Regions from separate parts of the Kitasatospora cystarginea genome, predicted to be linked through region 2. Evidence: riboswitches for the same ligand, from Rfam matches in the RefSeq annotation. Region 2 holds a riboswitch; each other region holds the start of a gene.
The links. Region 2 has a riboswitch for magnesium ahead of ABD369_RS29035 (magnesium transporter MgtE N-terminal domain-containing protein). Riboswitches for the same ligand answer to the same signal wherever they lie in the genome.
Positions count from the first base shown of each region.

Region 1: another riboswitch for magnesium. It lies ahead of ABD369_RS28385 (hypothetical protein); the one in region 2 lies ahead of ABD369_RS29035 (magnesium transporter MgtE N-terminal domain-containing protein).
Region 3: another riboswitch for magnesium. It lies ahead of ABD369_RS12415 (NRAMP family divalent metal transporter); the one in region 2 lies ahead of ABD369_RS29035 (magnesium transporter MgtE N-terminal domain-containing protein).

Region 1 is NZ_BAAATR010000031.1:79,638-89,774, reverse strand. It holds gene ABD369_RS28390 (N-acetylmuramoyl-L-alanine amidase) at 1-1,897, opposite strand, end outside; M-box (ykoK) riboswitch at 2,072-2,245, shown strand; gene ABD369_RS28385 (hypothetical protein) at 2,534-2,812, shown strand; gene ABD369_RS28380 (hypothetical protein) at 2,812-2,985, shown strand; gene ABD369_RS28375 (hypothetical protein) at 3,105-3,245, shown strand; gene ABD369_RS28370 (Hsp20/alpha crystallin family protein) at 3,447-3,875, shown strand; gene ABD369_RS28365 (hypothetical protein) at 3,958-4,545, opposite strand; gene ABD369_RS28360 (alkaline phosphatase family protein) at 4,542-6,053, opposite strand; gene ABD369_RS28355 (archease) at 6,299-6,751, shown strand; gene ABD369_RS28350 (CapA family protein) at 6,779-7,762, shown strand; gene ABD369_RS28345 (RtcB family protein) at 7,768-9,195, shown strand; gene ABD369_RS28340 (protein-L-isoaspartate(D-aspartate) O-methyltransferase) at 9,219-9,863, shown strand; gene ABD369_RS28335 (hypothetical protein) at 10,027-10,137, opposite strand, start outside.
Region 2 is NZ_BAAATR010000033.1:22,187-32,323, forward strand. It holds gene ABD369_RS29030 (TIGR02677 family protein) at 1-330, opposite strand, end outside; M-box (ykoK) riboswitch at 971-1,148, shown strand; gene ABD369_RS29035 (magnesium transporter MgtE N-terminal domain-containing protein) at 1,459-2,826, shown strand; gene ABD369_RS29040 (NRAMP family divalent metal transporter) at 2,823-4,127, shown strand; gene ABD369_RS29045 (arylsulfatase) at 4,243-4,917, shown strand; gene ABD369_RS29050 (hypothetical protein) at 5,234-5,953, opposite strand; gene ABD369_RS29055 (hypothetical protein) at 6,276-6,650, shown strand; gene ABD369_RS29060 (Uma2 family endonuclease) at 7,051-7,617, shown strand; gene ybiA (riboflavin biosynthesis intermediates N-glycosidase) at 7,800-8,267, opposite strand; gene ABD369_RS29070 (hypothetical protein) at 8,304-8,462, opposite strand; gene ABD369_RS29075 (hypothetical protein) at 8,575-8,970, opposite strand; gene ABD369_RS29080 (hypothetical protein) at 9,042-9,800, opposite strand.
Region 3 is NZ_BAAATR010000009.1:7,631-17,767, forward strand. It holds gene kdpB (potassium-transporting ATPase subunit KdpB) at 1-2,076, opposite strand, end outside; gene kdpA (potassium-transporting ATPase subunit KdpA) at 2,076-3,737, opposite strand; gene kdpF (K(+)-transporting ATPase subunit F) at 3,739-3,828, opposite strand; gene ABD369_RS41105 (50S ribosomal protein bL37) at 4,274-4,441, opposite strand; gene ABD369_RS12405 (hypothetical protein) at 5,055-5,573, opposite strand; gene ABD369_RS12410 (hypothetical protein) at 5,697-6,176, opposite strand; gene ABD369_RS12415 (NRAMP family divalent metal transporter) at 6,228-7,877, opposite strand; M-box (ykoK) riboswitch at 8,214-8,389, opposite strand; gene ABD369_RS12420 (NAD(P)/FAD-dependent oxidoreductase) at 8,520-9,935, opposite strand.

The sequences.
Region 1 (10,137 bases), on a different contig from region 2:
AGGCCTGCCCGGCCGGGACCGTCGCCTGCAGTGCGACCACCGGCAGCGGCTTGATGGCCGGGTAGGGGGCGTAGGCGGCGGCCTCGGGGTAGGCCCGGCCGTACACCGGGATCGAGGCGAGGCCGGGGCGCGGGGTCAGTACCGTCCGCCCGGCCGTAGCGTCGGGCTCCGCCTGGTCGGTGGCCGCCGGTTCGGTCCGGGCGGAGCGTCCGTTCGGATTGGAGAACCAGCACTTCTGCCCGTCGTACCAGATCGCCGTCCAGTCGCCCTGCTGGTCGGCGACGACGTAACCGGTCCCGGTCACCGCCTTGTCGCTCCAGTCGTCGGCCCTGGTGGTGCCGCCGTTGATCAGCGGGGCGTCGGCGGCCGGTCGGGTGCGCAGGTAGACGAAGTTCTCCGGCCGGTTCGGCACCCCGCTGACCGGGGGCTGGTTGGAGGAGTCGAAGGCCGGGGCGATGATGACGGTGTCACCGGCCTTCGGCGGGGCGTCGGTGCCGGGCCCGATCGGTGCCCGCAGCAGCTCCAGGTAGTGGCCCCAGTCCCAGAACGTCCCCGGGTCCCAGTGCATCCCGGCGACGTCGGCCTGGGTCGGTCCCGGCACGTCGTCGTGGCCGATGATGTGCTGTCGGTCCAGCGGGACGCCGAAGCGCGCGGCCAGATAGCGCACCAGCTCGGCCGATGACTGGTACAGCTGCTCCGAGTACCAGGTCGGCCGGTCCTCCGGAAGCGCGAAGCCCTCGTGCTCGATCCCGACGCTGTGCATGTTGACGGTCTTGTTGCCGGAGTGCCAGGCGATGTCCCGGGTGCGCACCAACTGGGTGACCTGCCCGTCCGAGGCGCGCACCAGGTAGTGCGCGGCGGCCTGTTCGCGCGGGTCCTGGAAGGCGGCGAGCGCCCCGGCGTAGTTGCTCTCGGTGTCGTGGATGACGATCCAGCGGATCTGCTGGCCGTCATCGGGGCGGTTGGCCGGGTTGTAATTCCCGTACGAGGTCGGGTCGTTCGGGTCGGTCAGCGCGTACGCGGCGGGGACGAAGTCGCACCCGAGGCTCTCCGGGCACTCGGGCGTCTGCCGCTCGGCCCTCGCCACGGGCGGGCCCGGCGGCCGGGTGACCACCAGCCCCGGGGCGGCCGGCAGCGTCACCCGCGCACCCTCGGAGGTGGCCCGGGAGGCGCCGGAGCGTACGGTCCGGTACACCCGGTCCGCGAACACCCGGCCGGCCGCCGTACCCTCCGGCCCCGTGGCACTGCCCGCGCCGAACCTGGCCACCGCGCCGTACCAGGCACCCGGGTCGGCGGAGTGAGGTCCGCCGACGTCCCGCTGGTACCGGGCCAGGAGCGCCGCCCCGCCGCGGAGGTTCTGCGTGGGATCGCTCCGCAGCTGCCCGGCCGGGCGGTGGATCAACTCGGCGGCGGCGTCCAGGGTGTGCAGCGCGGGGGAGTCGACGAGTCGCCGAGCGGCAGGGGTGGCGGAGCGCTGCGGCAGCGGGCGGTCGTCACCGCGCCCCCGTGTCTCGGCTTGCGCGCGCTCGGCGGCGGCGTTCACGGCAGCCACGTCCACCTGGGTCAGCCCGAGCGGGCCGTAGTTGCCGGTGGTGCTCGGCTGCCCCCGGTGCGACTCCCAGCGGGTCTGCTGGTAGGCCAGTGCCAGCAGCAGGCGCTGCGGCACTTTGAACTCCGCTGCCGCGGCGGCGAACTGCCGCTGCAGGAGCTGGTCCGCCGGGGCGGCGGCGCCCGCCGGTGGGGCGAAGCCGGTGGCGCAGGCCGTTGCGCAGGTGGTGGCCAGGGCGACCAGGGCGGCCGACCGGCGCGAACGGCGGGCACCGGGCGGGAGCGACGGGCGACGGGTGGCCGGCGAGGTCTCGAGGGGCCGGGAGGTGGCGGTCGGGGAGCGGTGCATGCCACGGTTCTACCGCAGCTGACGGTGTGTCACCCGAGTGACACTCCCGGAGCCGGCCGCAGGTGAGTGCCCGTACGCAGGTGGGGCGAGTGCCGCCAAGGGTGTTGGCGGTCAAGTTCTGGCAAAGGGTTCGGACCTGGCTCGGTGGAGGGACTATGCTCTGCGTCGTTTGAAGAGGCACCTCGTTCGGTGAGGCGTCTTCACGGACACGGCCACCGATCCCAGCTGTTGAGAGACGCCCGGGCGGGGCCGGATCCTCCCGCCCCATGGGTTGATCCCAAGTGACTTCCGGCCCGCGGGCCGGATCGCGCCGTGAAGTGCCAGAGCTCTGACGAGTCGGGGTGAACCGGCCGCCGAGGCCGGTCCGCTCCTTGCCCTGTCGACACGGCGCGGGTCCGCGCCCGGCCGGGAGGAGGCGAGGGACATGGAATGCGGTAGTCACGGCCATAGTTGCCGTTGCCCCCGCCTGTTCTCGTCCTTCCTCGGTGTGCGCTAGCCGCCCAGATGTCCTGACGGCGCGTCAGTCTGCTCGACACGTTGACCGCGGGCTCGGCAGCCTGCGGTCGCCGCCTGCCGGATTCCTGGGCCGAGGCATCTCCGGGATGCCCACCGTGCTCTTCCTGAAGGTGAGTTGACGTGTCCGTCTTCGCCGTGCTCCACCGTGCCGCACTGGCCTCCGCTGCCGCCCGCCATGACGCCGCCGCCGGCCGTGGCCTGCGCGCCGTGCTGTCCGAGGTCGTGGATCGGCTGGCCGCGAGCCCGCTCGACCACCCCGTCCTGGGGGCCGTCGCCGCCCAGCGACCGGCCGGGCCGCCCGCCCGGTCCGGGGCCCGGCGGCGACCGGTCGCCGCCGGGCCCGCACTCGGACAGCTGATCCCGCCCACCAGGGCCAGGCAAGAGGGGAGTTCCAGATGATGACGAGGACCAGACTCCACCCGCGTACGGCGGAGGGGTCGATACTGCTCGGTGCCCTCGGCCTGCTGCTGGCCGGGGCGGTCGCGCTCGCCGCCGTCCCGGCCGGGGTTCGGGTGGCGGTCCGCGCTGCCCGCCGACGGGGTGCGCCAGGCGGGCAGCGCCCGGCCCGGTAGCGGACGGTCCGGCACCGGTCTCGCGGAGCGGGATCCGTATCCGGCGGCCTTCCGTGTCGGCCCGTGCTCATGGACCATGGGAGGAATCTGTTCCGATACGAAGCAGGAAGCGGTGGACCATGAGTGATCACGTGCATGTGCGCCTCGGCGGCGGAGTCGGGGTGAACGAGCACGGCGAGCTGGTGGAGCAGTTCCACTGCCGCTGCGGCGAGACGTGGACCAGGACGTACCGGGTCGAGGACGGGGAACCCGAGATGTGAGCCGCCCAGCGCGGCCTCCCCTCCGGTGCCCGGCGCGGCGGGCCGCACGGTGTTCCTTGCCTGAAGCGTCCGATCCGCCAGCGATGTTGGTGGATCGATGCTCTCCGTGACCGCCGCTGCCGCCGAATGCGGGGGCCTCGCAGCGAGCACACCCGCGCAGCAGGATGGAAGGAGGAATCCCGACGAGTGAGGAGGGCCGAGATGGCAGGCGAACTGCTCCACAGGCGTCCGCACTGGTGGCCTCCGTTCCCGGAGCTGTTCGAGGACTTCCCCACCGAGCTGCGTCTGATGCCCGACGAACACGTCATCCGGGTCGAGGAGACCAAGGAGGGCGGGTCCTACGTGGTCAAGGCCGAGCTTCCGGGGATCGATCCGGAGAGGAACATCGAGATCACGGTCGAGAACGGAGTGCTGACGATCCACGCCGAACGCCGTGAGGAGCAGAAGGAGAAGCACCGCACGGAGTTCCGCTACGGCTCCTTCACCCGCAGTGTCCGGTTGCCCGAGGGAGTCCAGGAGCAGGGCATCACCGCGAGCTACGACAAGGGCGTGCTGACCGTGAAGGCGCCGATCGGCCCGATCGAGAAGCCGTCCCGGCGGATCGCGATCAGCCGCGAGACCGACGAGTGAGGACGGGCGTCGGCCGGGTGCGTCCAACCGCGCCCGGCCGCTGCCTGACCGTGTCGACACCGGACGAATTCCGACGGCGTCCTTAGTCGAGCTCGACCTCGAAGTCCCAGGTCGCCAGCGGCTTTCCGGCGGACGACCAGCTCAACGTCGAGTGGCCCGCGTCGAAGACCGCGGAAAGGGTGAAGACCGCGTCCTGAGCCGGGTTCGCGGTTGCCGACGGTCGGTCCGCGGTGAACGGCACGGCGTGGCCGAGCTCGTCGGTCAGGGCGAAGGTGGCCGGATCGAGGTCGACACTGCCGGCGGTGGCGTGCAGCCGGACCGTGATGGTGCCCTTCGATCGCTCGGGCGGAGCGCTCCCCGGTGAGGGGGCCGGCAGATCCAGATCGGGGCCGGTGGCGGTGATCCGGCCCTGGCCGGTGCCCAGGTCGAGTGCCACGGCGTCGCCCATCGCGACCAGCTGCGCGTGCCCCTGGGACGCGGTGGGCACGATCGGCGAGGCCGGCGCGCTGGGGATCGGCACCTGTCCGAGACGGCTCGCGTCGTCCTGGTTCTCCGAGCAGCCGGCCGCACCGGTGAGCGCGGCCAGCGCCAGCAGAACGCTCACGGTACGGCGGCGGCCGTGGCCGCGCCCCATGAGGGCGCGGCCACGGCCGGTGGAGCGGTTGCTCACTTGCCGGCTCCCGGCTTCAGGCTGTCCTGCGCTGCGCTCGCCCCGGTGAAGTCCGGTGCGATCTCGGCGGGTTGGTCCTGCGGCTGGCCCGAGGTGGCCGAGTAGACGCCGTTGCTGCCCAGGGCGGCGGGCTGCATGGCCCGGCCGCTGGGGTTGTTGTAGACGTCCGGGCCGAAGGGGCGCAGACCGGGGGTGCCGGCGTAGCCCAGGTGCCCGTGGCCGTCGGCGCCGCCCCGGGTGATGTGGAACAGGTCCTCCATGCTGCGCAGCCAGGAGTAGTGGTTGTAGGGCTGGTCACTGATGGTTCCGGGCTTGATGTAGCGGGATATCAGGACCGAGCCGGTGATGCCGCCGCCGGGAGTGGTGTCCTGGCCGAACGCCTGGTCGCCGGGCTGGCTGGTGTTGGGGCCCGGCAGTTCGTTGCAGCATGCCACCACGGACTGCGCGGTGTCGGTGGGGGTGTTGAGCTTGGGATCGCTGTTGCCGGTGTAGTCACCGGTGGAGTTGCCGTACAGCTTGTACGGGGGGAACGCCTCGTCGAAGGTGATGTCGATCAGGCCGCCGTCCTGGAAGGCGGGGGAGGCCATGATCTGGGGGATCCACTTCTGCAGGAACAGGTCGGACGCGTACAGGCCGCCCTGGTGGTTGTTCGGATCGCCGGATCCGTTGTCGCCCTTGCAGGTGGAGTCGTGCGCGTCGGAGCAGTTGTTCGGTGTGATCCAGGAGAACGCGGGTGTCGTCTTCTCGCTCTTGAGGTCCTGGGCCAGACCGCTGACCGCCGGGTGGCCCGCGCTGGCCGGCAGGCCGTTCAGCGGAGCGACCCTGGCGCAGTCCTTCGGGTTGTCCATCACCGAGTGGAACCAGGCGGTCGGGTTGTGCTTCGCCACGTACTGGTCCTGCGCGGTGGCGCCGCCCGGGTCCGGAACGCCGTTGCCGGACGGGTCGCCCGGGATCCCGCAGCCGTACGGGTTCTCGCGGCCCGGTGTGTTGCCCATGTCCTGCATGTACGCCTTCCAGCCGACCTGCTTCTGGTCGAGCTGGTTGAACAGCGTCTGGACCGAGCGGGGGTACACGCAGCCGGAGGTCGCGTGGACCTGGCCGTCGGCCGCGGGCGTGCCCGGGGAGACGTTCTTGTACTGGGGGCAGTCGGCCTGGGTGTCCGGTGCCGGGGCCTGCCCGCTGGCCAGGCTGATGTAGTTGTCCAGGCTGTAGTGCCCGGTGCCGTAGTACTGGCGCAGCAGCTCGCCGTACTGGGGCAGCGTCTTCCAGAGATAGCTGTTCTGGTTGAGTCCGGTGAACGAGGCTTCGTACGACTTGTTCTCCAGGACGAACAGCCAGACGTGCTTGATCTTCGGCGGGTGGAAGCTGTGAGCGCTCGCGGCGGCCTGGTCCGCCCCGCTGCTCGCCATCAGCCCTGCGGCTGCCAGTACCCCCGCACTCGAGAGCGCCGCCACCCGGTACAGGCGGCGGGCGCTCGTCCGGCTCTGCCGGATTCCCCTGAGTTTCATGAAGGACATGCTCTCGGTCCCGTCTACGCGCGTTCGACCCTGATAAGGCAAAACTTGTCTGAACAATGGCGGGAGCTTTCGCCAGGTCAGAGCAGTGACCAGGGCACGGTCGGGCGGCCTGCCGGAGCCGGCGTACCGAGCCGTGATCGAACGATCCGGCGGGCTTGCCCGCCATCGCGGCCGGGACCAGGCTGGAAGGGGCGAGGGGAGCGCCGCGAGGGGCGACGGACGGAGAGTCGCCGATGATGGACAGTCGGGAAGCCGCCGGGCGGCAGTGGCCCGGTAGCGGCCACCGGACCGTGCCGCACACGGCGGATCTGTGCGTCGAGGCCTGGTCACCGAGCATCGAGGGCTGCATCGGCGAGGCGGTGCGGGCCGTGGTGGACGGCTTCGCCGACACCTCGAAGGCCGAGGTCCTGGGCCAGCGGGAGTGCACGGTCACAGCGCAGAGCGACGAGGACCTGCTGGTGTCCGTCCTGGAGGAGGTCATCTACCGGATGGACGCCGACGGCGAGATCCCGCTCGGCGCGGAGGTCCGGCGGTCACAGGACGGCCGGAGCCTGTCGGTCCGCTTCAGCATGGCGGACGCCGGTACGGTCGTGCCGGTCGGCGCCGTGCCCAAGGCGGTCTCGCTGCACGGCCTGCACCTGCGGGGCGGCCCCGGCGGCTGGAGCTGCCGGGTGACCGTCGACGTCTGAACGGGGGGCGGAAGGCGGGCCGAGTCGATGGAGCTCACGCTGGCGCTGGCCGGTGACACGATGCTCGGCCGCGGTGTGGCCGAGGAGCTGCGCCGCTCGCCCTCGCCGGGCACGCTGCTCTCCCAGGCGGTCCGGGTCGCCCTCGCCCAGGCCGACCTGGTCGTGCTCAACCTGGAGTGCTGCGTCTCCGGCCGCGGGCACCGCTGGCCCGACCCGGGCAAGCCGTTCTTCTTCCGCGCCCCGCCCGCTGCCGCGGGCATCCTCGCCGAACTCGGTGTGGACTGCGTGACGCTGGCCAACAACCACGCCCTGGACTACGGCTTCGACGCCCTGGCGGACACCCGGACGCTGCTGGACCGGGCGGGGGTCCGCGCGGTGGGCGCCGGCGCGGACCTGGCGGCGGCCCGGGAGTTCGCGGTCCTGGAGGCCAGCGGGGCGCGGATCGCCGTGGTCGGCGTCACGGACGACCCGGAGGACTTCGCGGCCGGCGAGAACCGGCCCGGGGTCGCCTTCGCCGACCTCTACCGGAGCGTCCCCGGCTGGCTCGCCGAGCTGGTCGCCCGGGCTGCGGACGAGGCCGACGCCGTGCTGGTCACCCCGCACTGGGGACCCAACATGACCACCCGGCCGCCGGCCCATGTGCCGCCAGCCGCAAAGGAGTTGCTCGATGCGGGCGCGACGCTGGTGGCCGGGCACTCGTCGCACGTCTTCCACGGTGTGACCCACCGGATCCTCTACGACATGGGTGACTTCGTCGACGACTACGCCGTCGACCCGGTGCTGCGCAACGACCTCGGGCTGCTCTTCCTGGTGACGCTGGCCGGGCCGGACCCCGCGCACCTGGCACCCACCGGACTGGAGGCGCTGCCGCTGTTCCTGGACTACTGCCACACCAGGGTGGCCCGCGACGGCGAACGGGAGTGGATCCGCGAGCGGTTCACCAGCGCGTGCGCCGGCTTCGGCACCGAGGTGGGCGAGCGCGGCGGACGGCTGACGGTTGACTGGAGGTGAGGGACATGGAGGTCGTGCTGGTGGAGGAGGGCCCGTACCGCTTCCGGATCGAGCAGCGGGACCAGATGCGCGTGCCCGGTGTGGTGTTCGCCTCGCAGGCGCTGGTGCCGCAGGTCGCGGGGGACCGGGCGCTGGAGCAGGTGGCGAACGTCGCGACGCTGCCCGGCATCGTCCGGGCCTCGTTCGCCATGCCCGACGTGCACTGGGGTTACGGCTTCCCGATCGGCGGGGTGGCCGCGACCGACATCGCGGAGGGCGGGGTCATCTCACCGGGCGGGGTCGGCTTCGACATCTCCTGCGGCGTACGGCTGCTGGCCGCCGGGGTCGAACGGGCGGAGCTCGGCCACGACCGGCTGCAGCGGCTGATGGACATCCTCGACGTCACCATCCCGCGCGGAATGGGGCGGGGTGGCCTGTGGAAGCTCTCGGGCTCGGAAGAGATGGACGAACTGCTGGTCGGCGGCGCCCGGTACGCGGTCGAGCACGGCCACGGGGTGCCGCGCGACCTGGAGCGCTGCGAGGACTACGGAGTCCTGGACGGGGCCCTCCCGGGCCAGGTGAGCCGGCGGGCCGTCCAGCGCGGGATCGACCAGGTCGGCTCTCTGGGCTCGGGCAACCACTTCCTGGAGGTCCAGGCGGTCGACCGGATCGACGACCCGGACACCGCGGCCGTGTTCGGCCTGCGGGCGGACCAGGTGTGTGTGATGATCCACTGCGGTTCGCGGGGCCTGGGCCACCAGGTGTGCACCGACCACGTCCACGCCATGGACGAGGCGCTGCACCGCTACCGGATCTCCGTCCCGGACCGGCAGCTCGCCTGCACCCCCGTCGACTCCCCGCCCGGCCGCGACTACCTGGGCGCGATGGCGGCCGCAGCCAACTACGGCCGCGCCAACCGGCAGTTGCTCTCCGAGGCCGCCCGGCGCGCCTTCGTCACGGCGGCGGGGGTCGGACTCGACCTGGTCTACGACATCTCCCACAACATGGCCAAGCTGGAGACGCACGAGATCGACGGCGTGAGCCGGCACCTGTGCGTCCACCGCAAGGGCGCCACCCGGGCCCTGCCGCCCGGCGACACCGGCCTGCCGCCGGACCTCGCCCGGGCAGGCCAGCCGGTGCTCATCCCCGGCACCATGGGAACCGCCTCCTACGTGATGGTCGGCCTGCCGGGCAACGACGCCTTCCACTCCGCCTGTCACGGGGCCGGCCGGGTCTGGAGCCGGCACCACGCCCTGCGCATGGTCCGCGGCGAGCAGCTCCGGGGCGAACTGGAGGCCCGGGGCATCGCGGTGCGCCCGTCGTCCTGGCGCGGTCTGGCGGAGGAGGCACCCCGGGCGTACAAGGACGTCGACGAGGTCGCCGCCGCCACCGAGGGCGCCGGACTGGCCCGGATCGTCGCCCGGCTGGTCCCGCTGGGCGTCGTCAAGGGCTGACCGGGCCGCGGAGCGTGAGCGCGGTGGCAGCGGCGGACGGGGGCGGCGAGGAACTGGTACGCGCCGCGCGTGCCGTCGGCGTGCGCGACGAGAGGCTGCTGGCGGCGCTCGCCGCGATCCCGCGCACCGGGTTCGTCCCTCCCGCCCAGCTGAACGCGGCCGCGCGGGACCGGCCCGTGCCGATCCCGCACGGCCAGGTGACCACCCAGCCCTCGCTGTCGGCCCGGATGATCGAGGGACTCGCGCTCGCCGGTACCGAGCACGTGCTCGAGGTCGGTACCGGGTACGGCTTCCAGACCGCGCTGCTCGCCTACCTGGCGGCCGACGTGGTGAGCGTCGACCTGTGGCCCGACCTGGTGGCGCAGGCGCGCCGGAACCTCGACCGGCAGGGCGTGCGCAACGTCGAACTGCTCGTCGGCGACGGCAGTCTGGGAGTGCCGGAGCGCGCGCCCTTCGACGCGATCCTGGTGTCGGCCGCCTTCCCCGAGGTCCCCGCACCGCTCGTCGAACAGCTCAGGCCGGGCGGCCGTCTCGTCCAGCCGATCGGACCGGGCGGGCGGGACGACGTCATGTCCTTCCGGCGGACGGGGAAAGGGCTTGACCACGGGCGACTGCTGGCTCCGGCGTGCTTCGTCCGCCTGCACGGTGAGTACGGCTACCCGCGCTGATCCCGACGCCTCCCGGCTCCGCTGTTGCGGCCTGCGGCAGCCCTGCGATCCTGAGAGTACGTGATAGTCCGACAGGTCTCGGACGGTCAGCGCTCCGGGACGATCACCTGACGCCCGGTCCGGCTCCGCCCGCCCCGGTGGACGGCGGGCGGAGCCGCGGGTCTCAGGCGTTGAGGGTGGTGATGTTCCACCAGCGCTCGTCGTCGGGCGCCAGGGTGATCGGCACGGGCGCCGCCTTGCCGCGGTGCAGCAGGGCCGGGTAGTTGCGCTCGGG
Region 2 (10,137 bases):
CACCCCTGCGAGTGCGGCCTCGCCGCGCCGGGTCAGCGAGTACTGGAGGTTCCGGCGCTCGTACTCCTCGGCCGTGCGGTAGTTCTCCGCGTGGTTCTGGACGACGTCGAGCAGCTCCCAGGCGCGCAGCTGGCGCAGGGCGTCCTGCAGGTCGTCGTCGTGGATGGCGTCGAGCCAGCCCACCGACCGCAGGCGGGTGCGGACCTCGTCCAGCCCGAGTGCCGTCTCCAGCCGTTCGTTGGCCGCACCGAACGCCTGCAGGATCGCGCCGTAGAGCTCGGCCCTGTCCCCCGTCGTGAACCGGAACATCTCCGGCGGCACCCTGCGCAACGGCTCCCCTCCTCCCCGCCGGTCACCCCGTTTCCGGCTGGCACCACAGTACGCGGACGCACCGACAGCGCCAGCCGGGTTCTCCATGCCCGCGGCGGCCGGGGTGGGACCGCTCCCCATCACCCCAGCATCCACGGCCCGAGTATCTCAGTCCGCCCACCCTGAACAGCCACATGGGATTCCCGACCCACAACCGCCATCAGCGAGACGTACCACTCCGGTCGCTGACATCATCACCACGGGGCTTCCCACCGCCGAGTGGGAGCGGATCACCGAGGACCAGGTCGCGCGGCTGGTCCGTTTCGTGTTTGCGCGGATCCTCGACGTGGCCTCGTTCCACCGCCCGGCAACTCGGGCGCGATCTTGACCATCCTTCTTCCGTGCGCACCCTGCACTTCGCCCGCCGCCACGTCACCGCCCAGGCGGCGCTTCCCCCCTCCCGAATCGCCCGGGCCCGAACCCAGAGCCTGCGCGAGACCGCTGAACTACTCTTGCCCGTACGACGGTTGCGCGCCAACCCGCGCGTCATCGGACGCGGGATGTCCCACGGGTCCCCCGAACGCACCCGGCCCAGGGGTCAAGGTCCGGTCAAGGATTGGGCTGCGGGGCTGGTGGGCGCCTATCCTTATGGAGGTTTTAACAGGCACCTCGTTCGGTGAGGCGTCTTCACGGACACAGACCACTGATCCCATCGGTCGAGAGACACTCCGGATCAGGGCAGGTCTGTGCCCGGCTCAAGGGTTGCCCCCAAGTGGCTTCTCCGCATCTCGCGGGGACACGCCGTTAAGTGCCGGAACTCTGAAGAGTCGGGGTGCGCCGGGTACTTGTACCGGCTTCTCCTTGACGCGCCGCCGTGACGTCGGGTCGCGGCCGGGAACGGAAGGAGGCGAGATGGACAGTAGTCCGGGCCATAGTAGGCCCCTTCCCATGTCGTCCTCGTCATTCTTCCGCGGCCCAAAGCGGTCCCCCCTCCCCTGATCCGTCCCGTTCACGACGGCATCTCCGCCCGGTTCACGTCCGGGTGGGATGTGCCGCCGTGCGTGCGGCGCCGTTACGGCGGCCAGGAGGCGGCGGTGCACCCTTGGGCCTCCTGATGCCTCGTCACACCGAGGCAAGGGGGTGTTCATCGTGGCTGCCACCACTCTGTTCATGTCCGCTACGGCCCGTCTGCGCGGTCGCACGGTCGACGCCGAGCGCCGCTCCACCGCCTCACGAGCCGTCCGCACGTCGCTGGTGTCCCTGGCCGGGCTGATCGGCGGTCCGGTCGCCAACCAGGCCGGCCAGGAGGTGGGGCGCATCGTCGACGTGGTCGCCCGCCTCTACGGACCCGAGCCCTATCCGCCGGTCACCGGCCTGATCATCCGCATCGGGCGGCGACGCGCCTTCATCGCCGCCGACGCGATCGACAGGGTCCTCTCCGGGCAGGCGCGACTGCGCACCGCCCGCGTGGACCTGCGTGACTTCACCCGCCGCCCCGGCGAGGTGCTGCTCGCCCGAGACGTGATGGACCATCAGCTCGTCGACATCGACGGCATCCAGGTCACCCGCGCCGCCGATCTGTACCTGGCGCCGCTGGCCGACCGCACCGTCCTGGTCGGGGTGGACGTCTCCCTCTCCACCCTGCTGCGCCGCATCGGCCCCCGCCGCTGGCAGATCCGCCCCACCCCGGAACGCGTCCTGGACTGGCAGTCCGTCGCCCCGTTCGGCGAGCAGGCCATGCACGGGCCCGCCGAGGTGCGGCTGCGCGCGTCGCGTTCCGCGCTGCACCGCATGCGTCCGGCCGACCTCGCCGACATCCTCGAGGACCTCGGCCGACACGAACGGCAGCAGCTGCTGGACTGGCTGGAGCCGGAGCATGCCGCGGACGCGCTGGAGGAGATGGAACCGGCCGAGCTGGAGAACCTGCTCCGCGAAGCGCCGCCCGAGCACGCCGCCCGGCTGGTGGACGAGATGGAGCCGGACGAGGCCGCGGACGCCCTGCGCGACCTGCTCCCCGGCGAGCGCGAGACCCTGTTGGCACGCATGCCCGCCCCCGAGGCTGCCGAGCTGCGCACCCTGCTCACCCACCGCGAGGGCACCGCCGGCGGCGCGATGACCACCCTGCTGGTCACCGCCCGTCCCTCGCAGACGATCGCCGATGTGCGCGCGGAACTGGCCGCGCAGGCCGAGCACCGCACCGAGGTCGACGCAGTCGCCGTGCTGGACGACGATGACCGCCTGATCGGCGACATCCCGCTGTTCGACCTGGCGGTGGCCGAGGACACCGCGGTGGTCGCGGACCTGGTGGCCTGGCTCGCCCAGTTCGGCCCGCCGGTCACCGTGCGGCCCGACACCCGCCTGGCCGAGGCCGCCGACCACCTTGTCGCCGCCCGCGCCACCTCCCTGCTCGTCGTCGACCAGGACGCGCACCCACTTGGCCGGATCCTGGCCGACGACATCCTCGACGCCCTGCTGCCCGAGCGCGGGCGCCTGCACTTCCGGAGGCTTCTCAAGTGACCCGCGACCTCGACACCGTCACCGCGGCAGCCACCGCGCCGCCCGCCGTCGCAGCGCCTTCCCGCCGCAGAGGGCTGCGCCGTCTGGCCGCCGTCGCGATGGTCGCCGGCCCCGGCCTGGTGGCCGCGAACGCCGGGAACGACGCCGCCGGCATCGCCACCTACGCCTCGGCCGGCTCCCAGTTCACCTACGGGACGCTGTTCTTCATGGTGCTGGTCACCGTCGCCCTGGTGATGGTGCAGGAGATGGCGGTCCGGCTCGGCGCCCACACCGGCAAGGGTCTGGGCGCGCTGATCCGCGAGCAGTTCAGCCTCCGTCTGACCGCGCTCGCCGTCTTCTGCCTGCTGCTGGCCAACACCGGCCTGGTCGTCAGCGAGTTCGCCGGGATCGGCGCGGCGTTCGAGCTCCTCGGCGTTCCCAAGTGGGCGGTCATCCCGCCCTCCGCCGTCCTGTTGTGGTCGCTGGTGCTGTTCGGCTCGTACAAGTGGGCCGAGCGCATCTTCCTGGTCATGTCGCTGGCCTTCTTCGCCTACCCGGTCGCCATGGTCCTCGGTCACCCGAACTGGGGGCAGGTCGGCGAGCACCTCGTCGTGCCGCACATCGAGCCCAGCAAGGACTTCATCCTGCTGGCCGTCGCCCTGATCGGCACCACCGTCAGCCCCTACATGCAGTTCTACGCCGCCGCCGGTGTCGTCGACCGCGGAGCCAAGCCCGCCGACTACAAGCTGATCCGGGCCGACGCCGTCCTCGGCGCGGTGTTCGCCTGCCTGATCAGCCTGACCATCATCATCGCCACCGCTGCCGCGATCGGCGGCACCGGCCCCCTGGAGTCCGCCGCCCAGGCCGCTGAAGCCCTCAAGCCGGTCGCCGGGCCGAGCGCCGAGCTGCTGTTCGCGTTCGGACTGATCGGCGCCTCCGCGCTGGCCGGCGCCGTCGTTCCGCTCTCCGCCAGCTACGCCGTCGGCGAGGCCGCCGGCGTCGAACGCTCCGTCTCCCGCCGCTTCCGCGACGCCCCCCTGTTCCTCGGGCTGTTCACCGCCCAGATCGCCCTCGGCGCGATCGTCGCTCTCACCCCCGTCGATGTGATCCAGCTGCTGATCGGCACCCAGGTCCTGCAGGGCCTGATCAGCCCGGTCGTGCTCGTCTACCTCCTGGTCCTCACCAACCGCCGCTCCGTCCTGGGCGAGGCGGCCAACAGCCCCAGGTACCGCACCGCGGCCACCACCGTGGTCATCGGCGTGGCCGCCATGTCCACCATCCTGCTCGTCCAGACCGTCCTCGGCTGGTTCGGAGTCGGCTGAGCATCGTCCCGCCGGCACAGACCGCCTGGTGACCGAGCCCTACTGGTTCCAGCTGACGCGTCCCGGTTCACCTCCCGGCGACGGGGCCCCGACCACGGCCGATAGCATCGCGCACATGCTGGCGCTGCTCCACACATCGTCCGTCCACGTCCCGGTCTTCGACGCGCTTCGCGACCGCGACCACCCCGGCTTGCCCTTGCGGCACATCGTGTCCGAGGAGTTGCTGACGAGGGCCCGGACCGACGGGCCCGACGCCGTTGCGGGGGACATCGACAAAGCGCTCGCCTCCACGGTCGCCGACGGGGCCGCTGCGGTGTTGTGCACCTGCTCGACGATCGGCGGCGTCGCGGAAACCCGTGCCGCGGCGTTGGGAGTGCCCGTGTTGCGCGTCGACCGTCCGATGGCGGCAGCCGCCGTCGCCGTTGCACCCGGCGGGGACCGGACCACCACACACATCGTCGTGATCGCCGCAGTGGCCGACACCGTGGTCCCGACAGTCGCCCTCATCGATGAGGAGGCCGCTCGATCCGACCGGTCGGTCACAATGACGGCCGTCGTGGTCGACGGCGCTTGGGACCAGTTCGAACGAGGTGACCAGGCCGGCTATCTGACCGCGATCGCTGCCGCCGTCGAGGCCGTGGACGGCGCGGACGTCATCGTCCTCGCCCAGGCATCCATGGCAGGGGCCGCGAATCGGACCACGACCGCCGTACCGGTCCTGTCCAGCCCCGCTCCGGGACTCCGCGCCGCCGCTGCCGCCGCGTCATGTCCTGCCAGCAGAACCGAGTAGTCGACCGGCATGCGTGCGCGCTTCGGTTCCGCCACCCTGCCCACCGACTGGAACGCTCACTGCCCGGAGGCCGTGACGGCGGCGGCGAACAGGGCTGGAGGTTCGCCGACGAGATCGACCCGGCGGCACACTCCACGAGTACCGACCTGCCGCTGCCGCCCGGACTTCGCGGATGAATGAATCGGCACCCGCAGTGTCAGCGGCACCGACGACGCCCCTCCGCACCACCACGCCGACTCCCGGACCCGCACGCTGCGCGCGCACCAGCTGCCGAAAGCGGCTCCGCCAGTGGCTCCCCACGCCCCTGGGCAGCGCCTCAGCTCCAGTCGAAGGTCAACACTGCGAGCCGCTCGACGGGCTCGAAGAACAACAGGATTGAATCAGCGCCCGTTCCGCGGTAGTGCCAGCCCGGCACCGACGCCACGAAGCGGAACGGGTTCCCGGACGGACTGACCGGCCATGCGCTGTCGTCGTCGTACTCGATGTGGAACAGCTCGGGCCGGACCCAGTTCCCGTGAGGGTCCGCATCGCCGCCGAGTTGCTCCAACAGTGCCATGGCGTTGGGCCCAACGGACCGCAGGGACCCGTTGTCATGACGCATGAGCAGGACGCCCTCACGACGGAAGGCGTCCCGGTGCGCCAGGTAGCTGCGTCCCTCGGACTCGCAGTGCCCGTCGAGTTCCGCACGGAACCCGGGCCAGGGGTCGGGCAGCTCCTCGCGGGTCGTCGCTTGCACGAAGTAGCGCCGGTCGCCGAGCAGGCGGTAGCGGTCGTCCTCGATCGAGAACCCGAGCCAGTTGGTCTTCTGCAGGGGCGAGTGGAAGGCCTCGGTGTGGTCGCCGAGGTAGCCGCTCGCCGGTTCCAGCGGGCTGACCAGGTGGATCCAGCCGTGCCAGGCCGGGTCCACCCCGGCGAGATCGATCGAGATCAACGGGTGCAAGTGCTCTGCCAGTTCGACCTGGTCGGCGACGAACACGTCCGCGGGCTCAGGGTAGACCCGCAACTCGGTCCCGGCCGTCATGACATCTTCCCGCATTCGGAAACCTCCATCGCTCTCCCCTGGCGATCGGCCAGGCTGCCAGCACGTGTGATCGATCGAGGGAAAGTCAACCCTGCCCATCGGACACTCACGCCCATCCGCTCCCCGTCAGCCCGTCCCCACAGGTGACGGGACCACGGCGCTCATTCCCGAGATCGATTTTCGGTGTCGTTCCGGCTTCAACAGGCGTGGCCGAGTCGTAACTGCCGTGTCCCGGCTCACCGCCGCCGCCGTCGCGGAGCTCTCCACACGCCAACTCAACCGCTCACTCCTCGGCTGAAGCGGGTCAGTCGCATCAGTGTCGGGCGACAATCGTCGGGTGAATGAAGCCAGCGTGGTGCACGTTTTCCTCTCGTGGGGCCGGTTCTCCTCGTTTGAAGACATCCGCGACTACGTCGATCAGGGGCGGTCAGAGGACGGGGATGCGGAGCCATCCGTTTTCATGGGAGAGGCTGGGATTGCCGAGCTCGAACCGATGTGTGTCGAAGCCATCCACGCCCAGGACGACGGCCACCTCGCTCCGGTTGTCCCCGAGGTACTCCTTCGAGATGCCTCGTACGCTGACCAGTGGCTGCCACAAGTGGAGTCAACCGAGCTGGCCGACGCTGCGATCTGTGTCTTCGCTCCCAACGTGGTCACCAATCCGCACGGTACCTCTCTGCACTACCTCGGCCGGTTCGCCTATCGCGTCTGAGGGTCTCCCAGTGGGGGTGCAGGTCGAGATCGTCCCCGGCACCGGCCGCGCCCTCCCCGCTCACGACCCCGCGCTCGTCACCAGCCGGATCCTCACCGTTGGACCCCCGGTGCGAAGGGGCCGCGATCAGGCACGCGTCGGGCCGCCCACGGTGGCGGAGGGCGGACGGCATCCGCCGGTCGATCGTGGCCATCGCGCGGCGCGGGGCCTGCTGCCCGATCAGCACCGCGGTGTCGGCGTGCAGAGCCTCACAGATCTTCAGCAGCGACGGCACTCCCAGCGTGCCGCTCGGGGCGGCCGGATCCTGCCGTTCGGCCGCGTATGCGGCCCCGCGCACGCGGGGATGGCCCCTACGCCTTCTCGAACCGCCTACGCTGTGCCGAGGAGAGGAGACGAGTTGATGAGCACTGCCCCCGCCACGCCTGGCGACTACAGCCGTGTACCGGATCCGGAACGTGCGCTGAAGTACGCCGTACAGCACATCGCCGGTGACCGCGCCGAGATCGTCGAGGGAGTCATCACCCCCATGTCGCCGTCCTGGGCGCACGAGAACGCCACCGATCTGATCCGGGAGCAGATCGGCCCGCGCATGCGCGAACTCGGCCTACGTGCCGGCTCCGGCAACCTCGACCTGCCCGGCAGCGAGAACTGGTACATCCCCGACATGGCCGTCGTCCCCGCCGAACTCGCCAAGACCGAAGGCGCACTCCTGCCCGACCAGACGGTACTTGTAGTGGAGGTCACCTCTCCCTCCAACAGCGACACCGACCGTACCGTCAAACGCCGCCGTTACGCGCAGTACGGTGCCCCGCTCTACCTGCTGGTGGACCGACAGGAGAACTCCTGCACCCTGTTCTCCCAGCCCGCACGACTCGGCTACACCCGCGTGGAAGGCCCGCACCCGTTCGGTATTCCGGTGCGCCTGCCGGAGCCGTTCGATCTCGATCTCGACACCAGCGATTTCTGAGCACCTCCCTGATTTGGACGGCCCCGCGGACGCGGGGATGGTCCCCTTGGCGCGGGCCGGGAGTCGGTGCCCGCCTAAGCGGTGGGCCGGATCTCCGCCAGGATGCCCTCCGCCCCCTCCTCCAGTACCCGACCAGCTCTCCGACCCTCCTGGCCACGGCATTGCGATCACTACACAAGACGCTATCCGGAGCGACCGCAGCTTCCTTGGACTTCGGTGCGGAGTTGACTACGAGTGCGCATCAGGATCCGGCCGAGCATGTTCTTGCCGGTTCCGGTCCTCCCGCGTCCCCAGTAGTGGTCGGTGGTGGTGTCCTCGACGATCTCTTCGTCGGCGGTGGACAACAGGATGTCGCGGATGTCGGCATGCGTCCGGAACTTGGTCGTCACGGCACGGCGCATCACGTCGTCCTTGACACGGTCCCAGTCCCGCCGCAGCGGTTTGGACGGGTCACGGCCCAACTCGGCTGCACGCAATGGCGTGCGGGCCCGGCGGATCAGATCAGCATGGCGGGTGCCGATGAACTTCTGGGCCTGGAAGTAGTGCTCCGAGGTTGGCCATAGGTGCCCGTCGAGCTCCAGGCTGTGCGCAGAGAAGTTGGAGAAGCAACCGTAGGGGACCTCGTCGGCACCGTAGAAGTAGATCGTCATCCGAGCCTCGTGGCAGTTGCGGGAACCCGCACGGTCTCAGGCGCTGGGCTGCACTCGCAACCGGTTTTGCCCGCCCTCCCCTCGGCCCGAGCGGGTGGCATCCGCGACGGGCTGGTAGGAGCAGCCGAGCCGCAGGACCTGGAGCAGTTCGTCGAGGACGGTCCGGTCGCCGTCCTGGCGTGCGGCGCCGCTCACTGGTGACTCATGACGCCTTCCGCGAGCGGCGCGAACAGCATGTTCCAGTTGCCTGTCCACTCGTCGGGTCGCGCCTGTGCCCCGTGCTCGTGGGGAGGCCGCGGCGGGCTCGTCAGCGCTCTCGGCCCGCCTTCCCCCAGGCTTCGGTGAACAGGGTCGGCAGCGGCCGGGTGGGCACCACCGCCGCGTGGGCCGCGGAGGCGCGCTCGGCGGGGTACGGCAGCAGGGCAAGCTTGGCTGCCTCCAGCGGAAGCCGGGGTGCCTTGAGCTCCGCCCAGGCTCCGGGGACGAAGAGCTGCCGTCCGGCCCGCGCCCGGGTGGTCCGCAGCACCAGGCCGGTCGCCGCCAGGCTCTCCCCTGCCTTCCTCAGCGCCGCTGCGGACCAACTCGTCCACTGCTTCACCCGGCGGTCGGTCGGGTCGGGCAGGGCCAGCAGCATCAGGTAGAGCGCAGCCGCGTCCACCGGCAGTCCGCAGACCTCGGCGCACTCGGCCACCAGCTCGGGCACGCTGCGGCGCGGGTCCTGCTCCCAGCCGGGGCTTCGGGTGGAGTCCCCCGCGAGGTGGGCGGCCAGCTCGGTCAGGCCGCCGGAGAGCAGCAGCCGCAGGTCGGCCAGCGCGGGCAGGCCCGAGCCGGACGGCTGCCAGTGCGACGGCAGCAGTGGCTCCGGGCAGGCAGCAACCGGTGCACCACTCGCGCCAGTTCGCGCTCCGGGTCGAGGCCGGCAGTCCGCGCCGTCCGCCGGATGTCCCGGGCATTGACCTCCTTGATCCGGGCCCGCAGCGCGGTGTCCGTCAGCGCGCCGACCGCGTCGAACGCCGCGTAGCGGTCGGCCAGCCAGTCCTGGTCGCACGGCTCGGTGAGGCTGCGCTCAGCGGCCCGGGCCCGGGCGAAGTACGCGACCGCGGCCGCGCTCTCACGGTTTTCGAGGCACCGGTCGGCCAGCCCGTCCAGGAAGCAGCGCAGCAGCGCGGGTTCGGCCTTGGCGAGCTCCCGGAAGACCGCGTCGAGATCGTGCTTCAGGTACCGCTGCCAGCCGGCCGTCTCCCGTTCGAAGCGCTCGACGAAGTGCAGCACCGCCTCCGCCCGGCCGGGGTGCTCGGCCAGCGCGGACTCGGGGAACGGTATCGGCCCCCGGTCCGGCAGCGCGGTGTCAGCCGTGCCGATGAGCTCCCACCCCTGGTGGGCCATCAGACGGTCGCGATGGCGGCCCGCGTCGGCACCGGTGAGCAGCACCCGGACCTCGTCGGGCGGCAGTGCCGGGTGGACGTACGAACGGGCCACCAGGGTGCCGCACTCGGGGGTCGCGTTCTGGAGGCGCTGGAGGCATGGGGACACGTGGCCGAACGAGCTTCCTGGACAGGCGGCTACACCGAAGATCCGCCGTTCTGACTCGGGGACGCGCAGTGCCTTCAAACCGCCCGCTGATCACCGCGCGTCATCACACGACACAAGCTGAGCCAGAACCGGGTCGACCTGGGCTTGGTCCGCTTCGACGGACCGGGCACGCGGTACCGGACACTGCCCACCAGGCGGCCGCGCCCCAGGCCGCCTCGTGCCGCCAACTCCCGTAATCCTCCGGTGAAATGACTTCAGGAAGCCGTTGCGCCAGCCGGTACCGGCTGTGGAGCGCCTCCCGGGCCGCCGCCGGTGGCAGGGCGTGGGCACGGAAGTC
Region 3 (10,137 bases), on a different contig from region 2:
CCCGATGAACGGGACGATCAGACCGCCGATGCCGTAGACCCCGATGTTCCGGGCCAGCAGCGAACTCGCGTCGGCCGGACGGTACTTCACACCCCTCAGGGCGAGCGGGATCAGCCCGATGATGACCAGCGCGTTGAAGATGATCGCCGAGGTGATCGCCGAGGTCGGGCTGTGCAGCCCCATGATGTTCAGGTGCTTCAGACCGGGGTACACGCCGGCGAACATCGCGGGGATGATCGCGAAGTACTTGGCGACGTCGTTGGCGATCGAGAAGGTGGTGAGCGCACCACGGGTGATCAGCAGCTGCTTGCCGATCTCGACGATCTCGATCAGCTTGGTCGGGTTGGAGTCCAGGTCGACCATGTTGCCGGCCTCCTTGGCCGCCATGGTGCCGGTGTTCATCGCGACACCGACGTCGGCCTGGGCCAGCGCGGGGGCGTCGTTGGTGCCGTCGCCGGTCATCGCGACCAGCTTGCCGCCCTCCTGCTCCTTCTTGATCAGGGCCATCTTGTCCTCGGGGGTGGCCTCGGCGAGGAAGTCGTCCACGCCGGCCTCGTCCGCGATCGCCTTGGCGGTCAGCGGGTTGTCACCCGTGATCATGATGGTCTTGATGCCCATCCGGCGGAGCTCGTCGAAGCGCTCCCTCATGCCGTCCTTGACGACGTCCTTGAGGTAGATGACGCCGAGCGCGCGGGGGTTGGCCTCCCCGATCCGGGAGGCGACCACCAGCGGGGTGCCACCGGCGGCGGAGATGCCGTCGACCAGCTGGGCGATGTCGTCGCCGACCGTGCCGCCGTTCTCGGTCACCCACTTGATGACCGACCCGGCCGCACCCTTGCGGACCGAGTGCACGCCCTCCGCCTCGTCCAGGTCCACACCCGACATGCGGGTCTGGGCGGTGAACGGGACCCAGGTGGCGTGGGTGAGCTCGCCCTGGGCGCGGGCCCGAAGGCCGTACTCGTTCTTGGCCAGGACCACGATCGAGCGGCCCTCGGGGGTCTCGTCCGCGAGGGAGGAGAGCTGGGCGGCATCCGCCAGCTCCGCCTCGGTCACGCCCTGGGCCGGCTGGAACTCGGCTGCCTGGCGGTTGCCGTAGGTGATGGTGCCGGTCTTGTCCAGCAGCAGGGTGTTGACGTCACCGGCGGCCTCGACCGCGCGGCCGGACATCGCCAGCACGTTGCGCTGCACCAGCCGGTCCATACCGGCGATACCGATCGCGGAGAGCAGCGCGCCGATGGTGGTCGGGATCAGTGCCACGATCAGCGCGACCAGGACGATCATCGTCTGCGGGGCGCCCGCGAAGGTCGCCATCGGCTGCAGGGTGACCACGGCGATCAGGAAGACGATCGTCAGGGACGCCAGCAGGATGTTCAGCGCGATCTCGTTCGGCGTCTTCTGCCGGGCGGCGCCCTCGACCAGCGCGATCATCCGGTCGATGAACGACTTGCCGGGCTCAGTGGCGATCTTCACCACGATCCGGTCGGACAGCACCTTGGTGCCGCCGGTCACGGCGCTGCGGTCACCACCGGACTCGCGGATGACGGGCGCGGACTCACCGGTGATCGCCGACTCGTCCACGCTCGCCACACCCTCGACGACGTCGCCGTCGCCCGGGATGATCTGCCCGGCCTCGACCACCACGTGGTCACCGAGCTGGAGTGCCGTGCCGGGCACCTCCTCCTCCTGGTCGCTGGCGGGCCAGTTGACCAGTCGGCGGGCGACGCTCTCGGTCTTGGCTTTGCGCAGGGTGTCGGCCTGCGCCTTGCCGCGGCCCTCGGCGACGGCCTCGGCCAGGTTGGCGAAGACGGTGGTCAGCCACAACCAGACCGTGATGGCCCAGGCGAAGACCGACGGGTGGGCGATCGCGGAGACGGTGGTGACCACCGAGCCGACCTCGACCACGAACATCACCGGGTTCTTGACCATCACCCGGGGGTCGAGCTTCTTCACCGCGTCGGGCAGCGAGGAGACGATCAGCTTGGGGTCGAGCAGGCCGGCCGAGACTCTGTGCGGAGCGGCGGCTGCCTCGGTCGTGTCGGCCTGATCGGCCGGAGCGGGGGTAAGGGTGGACGACATCAGTGGAGACCTTCCGCGATCGGCCCGAGAGCCAGGGCCGGGAAGTAGGTGAGGCCGACGACGATCAGGACGACGCCCGACAGCAGGCCCACGAACAGCGGCTTGTGGGTGGGCAGGGTGCCCGGGGTGGCGGGAACGGGCTGCTGCTGGGCGAGCGAGCCGGCCAGCGCCAGGACGAAGATCATCGGCAGGAAGCGGCCGAACAGCATCGCCAGACCCAGCGCGGTGTCGTACCACTCGGTGTTCACGGTGATACCGCCGAACGCCGAACCGTTGTTGTTGCTGGCCGAGGTGAACGCGTACAGGACCTCGGAGAAGCCGTGCGCACCGGAGTTCAGCATCCCGGCCCGCTCACCCGGCAGCGCCATCGCGACACCGGTGCCGATCAGCACCAGGGCCGGGGTGGTGAGGATGTACAGGGAGGCGAACTTCATCTCCCGCCCGCCGAGCTTCTTGCCCAGGTACTCGGGGGTGCGGCCGACCATCAGGCCGGCGACGAAGACCGCCACGACGGCCAGGATCAGCATGCCGTACAGACCCGAACCGGTACCGCCGGGGGCGATCTCGCCGAGCATCATGTTGAAGATGGTGAGGCCGCCGCCGAACGGGGTGAGCGAGTCGTGCGCCGCGTCGACCGCACCGGTGGAGGTCAGCGTGGTGGAGGCCGCGAACAGGCTGGAGGCCGCGATGCCGAAGCGCTGCTCCTTGCCCTCCATCGCACCGCCGGCCGCCTGCAGCGCGGCACCGCCGTGGTGCTGCTCGGCGAGGGTCATCAGCGCGGCGGAGGCGACCCAGAACAGGCCCATCACCGCGACGATCGCGTAGCCCTGGCGGTTGTCGCCGACCATCTTGCCGAAGGTGCGCGGCAGGGCGAAGGAGATCACCAGCAGCAGGAAGATCTCCAGCCAGTTGGTGAAGCCGTTGGGGTTCTCGAAGGGGTGCGCGGAGTTGGCGTTGAAGAAGCCGCCGCCGTTGGTGCCCAGTTCCTTGATGACCTCCTGGGATGCCACCGGGCCGCCCGGGATCGACTGGGTGTCGCCGCCGAGGGTGGCGATGTCGTGGAAGCCGTGGAAGTTCTGGATCACGCCGTTCGCCGCCAGGACCACGGCGAAGACGATCGAGAGCGGCAGCAGCAGGCGCAGCGAGATCCGGGTGAGGTCCACCCAGAAGTTGCCGACGCGGTCGGTCTTGCTGCGGGTGAAGCCCCGGATCAGCGCGGCCACGATGGCGATGCCGACGGCGGCCGAGACGAAGTTCTGCACCGCCAGACCGGCCATCTGCACGACGTGGCCCATGGTGGACTCGCCGCCGTAGGACTGCCAGTTGGTGTTGGTGACGAAGGAGACGGCGGTGTTGAACGCCGTGTGCGGCTCGACCGCCTTGTCGCCCAGGCTCAGCAGGAGCTTGTCCTGGATCCGCTGGAGCAGGTAGAGGAAGAGCACCGAGACGGCGGAGAACGCCAGCACCGAACGCAGGTAGACCGGCCAGCGCTGGTCGGCGTCGCCGTCCACGCCGATCACGCGGTAGAGGCCGCGTTCGACTCTGAGGTGCTTGGCGGTGGTGAGGAGCTTGGCGATGTAGTCGCCAAGGGGGCGGTAGCACAGGGCCAGGGCGCCGACCAGGGCGATGGCCTGCAACCAGCCCGCGAGCGTAGAACTCATGTCAGAACTTCTCCGGGTAGATCAGCGCCACGACGAGGTAGCCGACCAGCGCGACGGCGACGACGAGACCTGCGATGTTCTCGGCACTCACAGCCTCTCCACCCCCTTCGCGATCAGGGCCAGGACGACGAACACGGCAACCGTGACGCCGACGTAGATGAGATCGGGCATGGGTTCCACCAAAGTGGTTCAGGGATTGAGGTCGCAGGCGCCCCGGAAGCCCCTCACGACGCCGGCGGGAGGCCGGCACCAGGAGCAAACCAGCCACCGAGCGCCGTTTGCGCGCCCCTGACGCCGTCCATACGGGCGTATCGAAAACATTGACGCAGCCTTGATGCGTGCTTCACACACCTGAGACCTGACCTTGGCCGGACCGTGCCGCAACGCGCTCCGGGAACGGCGAAGGCCCCGGGAGACGGCCCGTCCGCGCTGTTCGAGGCGGGGACGGACGGCCTCCCGGGGCCGGGTGGAATGACCGAGAGCGGAGCGAGGGCCTACCGCGGTGGCGGCCTGCTGACCGAACCTACTGATCGGGCCTACTGATTGGGACGGCGGCCGTGGTTCGCCCTCTTCTTCTTACGGGCCTTCTGCTTCCGGGCGCGCTTGGACATGCCAGTTCCCCTTCCGGCGTTCTGCAACGGGAGATGGCGAACGCGCGACGGCATTCCGCGATGATGGAGGCTTCCTGACGCGCCGTCAGGCATGGCGGACTCTCAGACGCCGCTCACCAACCGGTCGGCGAGCCCGGACAGCCGGCGACGGGAGCGTTCCTCGTGCGCGGCCAGGGCGGTCGGTGCGACGCCACCGCCCTCGTGGTACTCACCGTCCACCAACTCTACCTCCGGCAGGCAGAGTCGGACCACCGCGGCCGTGCCCTCCGCCGGCGGGTGCGCCCACCCGCCCGTACAGGGGCGGCAGGGCGGTGGCGCACAGCCCCGGGTCGAGGCCGATCACCGTGATCCACTGCCCTCGGGGACCATGTCGCCCCGCGCGTACGGCGGTGCGCAGGGTGACTGAACCAGGGCGGGCCCCGGCCACAGCACCGGGAGCCCGCCCACGGCGCGACCGGAGCGGACTTCGCGGGGAGGAAGCGCTACCGGACCGCGGCGAAGACCGCGACTGCAGCCTCCGCCCGCGGATGCGGCGGGCGGTCGTGGTGGCGCGTCGAGCAGGTCATACCCGCATTCAAGTCGACCTCGGATCGTCCGGGCAAGGACGGTTCGCCCCCTCTGACGCATCCCTGACGGCTCCTTGACGCCCCTTCAGCCCCTGTTGCGCCCGGTTGCGCGGGGACGCCCGCGACCGGTGGCAGGCCTGTCACGCCCTGTGTGCCGTGGCCCGGTGGGCGGCGGTGTCGGCGAGGAGGTGGGCCAGATCGGCGGGGAGGTCGAGGTGGTGGGCGATCCAGGCGGCATCGTGGCCGTGGCTGGCCAGCACCCAGGCTGTCTGCAGCCGGTTCTGCCCGGGATCGGCCGAGGCCGGGAGCAGGCGGGCGACCTCCTCGGACGGGTAGCCCTCCAGAGCGTCCTCGCCGTACCACTGGCCACCCGGCGGCGGGACGGGCCAGGTGGGGCGGCCGGCCCTTCGGGCGGCCGAGCGCCGGCCGCGCAGCACCGCCGCGACCAGCACGAACGCGATGACCCAGGCCCCGAGCAGCAGGGTGCCGATCAGCGGCCGGGCGTGGCTCGGGACCAGACCGAGCACGATCACCTCGACCAGCAGCAGGGCGAGTGCGCACAGCACCGCCGCCCCCTCCCGTGTACGGGGGTGGAGGTACCGGATGTGCGGGCGGTTGCCTCGGGGCGGCGTGGCCCGGGAGCTGATGAGCGGCCTCATGGGAGTGCCTCCGCATTCAAGTCTCGCACCGGTCCCCGGTCCCCGGTCCCCGGTCACCAGCGGTACGGGCCGGAACCGCCGCCCGGGACCGGCGACCCCGGCGAGGGGATCGGGCGAGGGGGTTCAGGCGAGGGCTTCCTCGTCCGCGCCGGCGCTGCCGCCCTCCAGGTGCCAGTGCAGGTCGCGCACGGCGGGTTCGAGCGAGAGCCGGGAGACGACCTGTTCCAGGGCGGAGGTGACGTCGCCCGTGACCGCCACGGTCGCCCGTACCGCGGTGACCTCGCCGTGCTCGCGGTGGGCACGCAGCGCGATCGGCGCCAGCCCCGAGGCCGCGAAGGCCTGTAGCAGCAGCGCGCGGATCTGCGTCTCCGCCTTCCGCTCGCACTCCCGACGGTGGCGGTCCGGAGCGCCTGGTCGACCACCAGCGGGGAGTGCGCGGGCTGCCCGTGGGCGGCGGGCGGCGCGGGTTGGTGGCGTGTGGTGTGGTGGTCCGAGAAGATGACGTTCAGCCGTGGGTAGCGCACGACCATGTCGGCCTCCTTGGCGGTACGAGTACGGGTTCGGATCGAAGCTCGGCCCCGGGGCGGTCGGCGGACGGCTCAGCCGGCCGGACGCCGGGTGGCCTCCAGGCGCGGCCGGCCGTCACCGCCGGGGTCAGCGGGAGAGGGCCACCTCGATGAGCTTCACGACGACCAGGATCATCGCGACCAGCAGGTAGGTGCGCAGCGCGCCCATGCCGATCTTGTACGCGGTGGAGACCTTCGGCTTGGCCAGGGTCTCCAGCGGGGGCATCCGCCAGTTCTCGCGCCCGGTGCGGTCGATCTCATCCTCCTTGGTGGCGGTGCGCCGGCGGGTGAAGGAGTACCCGGCGGCCAGCACCCCGAGGACACCGCAGCCGGCCATGATGTCGAGGATCGCCCCGGAGCTGATGTCCGGCCACAGGACGGAGGCGGTCAGGATGACGGACAGGGTGACCAGGACGCCGATCACGGCGGAGGTGAAGGCGTTGGTCCTGGGACCGTTCACCCAGGGGCCCAGGGCCTCCTTGTCGTTGCACAGCAGCAGCAGGAAGACCGAGGCGGAGGGCAGCAGCACACCGGCCAGGACCTGGACGCCCTGGGTGAGCAGGCCCAGCGTGCCGTCGCTCGCGACCAGGACGATGACGGCGGCGGCCGCGACCAGACCCGCGTAGACGGCGTAGAAGCCCTTGGCGCCGCCGACCCCGCGGTGCAGCGAGTGCTTGATGCCGAAGACGTCGCCGATGGCGTAGGCCGTGGAGAGGGAGACCGCGAAGGCGCCGATGATCGAGGCGTCCAGCAGGGCGATCGCGAACAGCACGGCGACCAGCTTGCCCGCGTGCTCCTCCAGTCCCTTGGCCACGCCCGCCGCGTCGGTGAACTGGCCGGCGCCGTCGGTGCCGGCGAACGCGGCGGCGGTGAAGCCCATCATCGCCGCGGCGCCGACGACCACGATGACGATGCCGATCCACAGGTCGACCTTCTCGTACTTCATGAAGCGCGGGGTGATCCGCTTGTCGATGACGTACGACTGCTGGAAGAAGAGCTGCCAGGGGGCGACCGTGGTGCCGACGATACTGATGATCAGCAGCATCACGGTGGCCAACTCGCCACCGCCGCCCGGCATGCCGGGGACGAAGAAGTCGTGCGCCATCTGCGAGGTCTTCGGGTGGACCATGAAGTAGATCGGCACCAGCAGCAGCGAGCCGACGCACAGCGCGACCGCGATCCGCTCGAAGCGGCGGAACGACCCGGTGAAGGCGGAGGCGATGATGACCGCGGCGGCCAGGACCACCGAGGCGACCTTCGGCAGGCCGAGGTAGCCCGCCGCCAGCGTGACCCCGATGAACTCCGTCACCAACGTCAGCGCGTTGAGCAGGAAAAGATCGATCACGCTGAACGCGCCCCAGAACCTGCCGAAGCGCTCGAGGATGAGGCGGGCATGGCCGACACCGGTGACCGCACCCAGCCTGAGCACCATCTCCTGGTTGACGTAGAGCACGGGAACCAGCAGCAGCAGGGTCCACAGCAGGTGGGTGCCGTAGTTCTGGCCGGCGCTGCCGTAGGTGGAGAACGCGCCGGCGTCGTTGTCGCCGACCATCACGATCAGGCCGGGGCCGACGATCGCCAGCAGCGTCTTGAGCTTGGCGGAGAGGCCCTGCCGCGGCGCGGTGTCGCTGAGGCTGATGGTGCCCAGGGCGCCCTGGATGTCGCCGATGTGGGCGTCGTCGAGGACCGCGGCGCGCGGCGCCGGGATCGTCGGTGGGGTCATGGTGGTGTCGGTCATGGCGAACCTCCCTTGCCCCCCGGTTCAGGGGGAGAGTTCGGGCGGCGCGCAGCAGCAATCCCCGCCACCAGGGCATACCGCGGCAGCCCATGGCGAAATAACGCCATGAGGTCATAAGGAAATGAGGGCATGGCGCCGCACTGAGCCGACGGTATGTCAGAAATTCTCGTGGAGGGGGTTGTTACCGCGTGCCGATGGAGAACGAGGACATGCGGTTATGGGCCCGTTTATGGCCCGGACTACTGCAACTCGAATCCATGTCTCTCGCCTCCTTCCGGCCGGGACGCAGCGGTGCGTCGTATCGACACGGCAAGGAGCGGACCAGCCTCAGCGGCCGGCTCACCCCAACTCGTCAGAGCTTTGGCACTCCACGGCGTGATCCGGCCCGCAGGTCGGAAGCCACTTGGGATCAACCCTTAGGTCGGGAGGATCTGTCCTGATCCGGAGCGTCTCTCGACGGTTGGGATCAGTGGCCTGTGTCCGTGAAGACGCCTCACCGAACGAGGTGCCTTTTCAAACCTCGTCAAGCGTAGACCCACCGGAAGGGCGCGCCGAACACATTTACCGAATTTTGACCGTTCCTCTCGGTCCGAACGGGAACCCCGGTGCCACCCCGCGCAACTCCGGTATCAATGAGCCGATTTACCGCCCGCTCCGAGATCGGGATTCGGCGCGCCGGCCCCTCGAACCGCCGTGCAGGGCGGCCTGCCAGAGCACCGCGGGTGTGAAGAGCCCGCTCGGCGGTGCGGTCAGCGAGAGGGCGTCGATGAAGGCGCCCTGTGCGGCCCGGTGGCTCAGGGCGGCACTCAACACCCGGTCCATATAGGCGTGCTGGAGCTTCAGCAGCGGATTCCTGCGGCCGCCGACGGTGGTTTCGTAGCGCAGGTCCTCCGAGGAGGCCATCTGCCAGGCCGCCCCCGCCTCGCGGGACACCGCGCGCTGGATCCTCCGGGAGTCCACCGGGAGTGCGACACCTGTTCTTCCTGCCGCGCCCGGCCCGCGTGCCGGACGGGCGCCGGCCGGGAGCAGTTCGCGCAGCACCAGCGCGGACCGGGCCGCCACGGACATGCCCTGCCCGTAGATCGGATTGAAGGTGCAGGCCGCGTCACCGACCACGAGCAGCCCCTCGGGGAGGTCGGCCAGGCGCTCGTAGTGCCGCCGCCGGCTGGGCGGCGGACGGAAGCCGTGGATCGGGGCTACCGGCTCCAGTCCCCGGACCACCTCGTAGAACTCCGGGACGCTCAACTCCCGTGCGAAGGAGAGGAATCCATCGGGATCGGTGGGCGGGGTGAAGCCGCGCATCCCGCCGACCGTCACCATCCAGCGATCACCCTCCACCGGGACCAGGATCCCGAACCGGGGATTGCGGCCGGGCCTGGGCTGCAGGTACATCGCACGGCCGCCGGCCAGGTCCGCCCCGGCCCGGCGGAACAGCCCGGTGCAGTAGCCGACACCGCCGTCCACCACGCTCTCCTCCGGTGCGCCGAGCCCGAGTTCGGTCAGCCAGTGCGGGGCCCGGGAGGTCCGGCCGGTGGCGTCGACCACCACCTCAGCGGGCAGCACCGACTCGGTGCGGTCGCGGGTTCCGCGCTCACGGCAGCGGATTCCGGCGATCCGCGTTCCGGCGACGGCGAGTCCGACCGCCTCGACGCCATCCCGCGCCTCGACGCCCGGGTGGAGGAGGACCTGGTGACGCAGCGCCCAGTCGATCAACGGGCGGGTGAAGCTCACGATGGTGTGCCGGGGCGAGAAGGAGTCCAGCCAGCCGGCCGGCGTGAGCCAGCGGATGTCGGTGGCCAGGCCGAAGCGCTGCGCGCCCTCACCGGTGAGCAGCTCGGTCGTGCCCGGCAGCAGCCGCTCGATGGCGTACAGGCCGGCCGGCATCAGCAGGTGCGCCTGCCGGGCCTGCGGGACTCCCCCGGCGAACTCGGCCTTGCCCGGCCGACGGTCGCGCTCCACCACGGTCACCCGCCAGCCCGCCTCGGCGAGGACCCAGGCGTGCAGCAGTCCGGCCAGGCTGCCTCCCAGCACAGCGGCTCTGCCAACCGGTAGCGGCATCTCGATTCCCCCTTCGGCCGGCGGAGCTCACGGCGTCGAGCCCCACGCTGTTCAGCGGGTGGTGCGGTGCGGATCGCGCGGCGCGAGCGGTGCAAGCGGCGCCCGCGCACGGCGGGGTGGTGCAGTGCGCGGCGGCGCGGCTCGGCGTGCGGTGGTACTGGACGGCGGACGTACGGCGTGAGTGGGCGCGCAGCGCACGCGG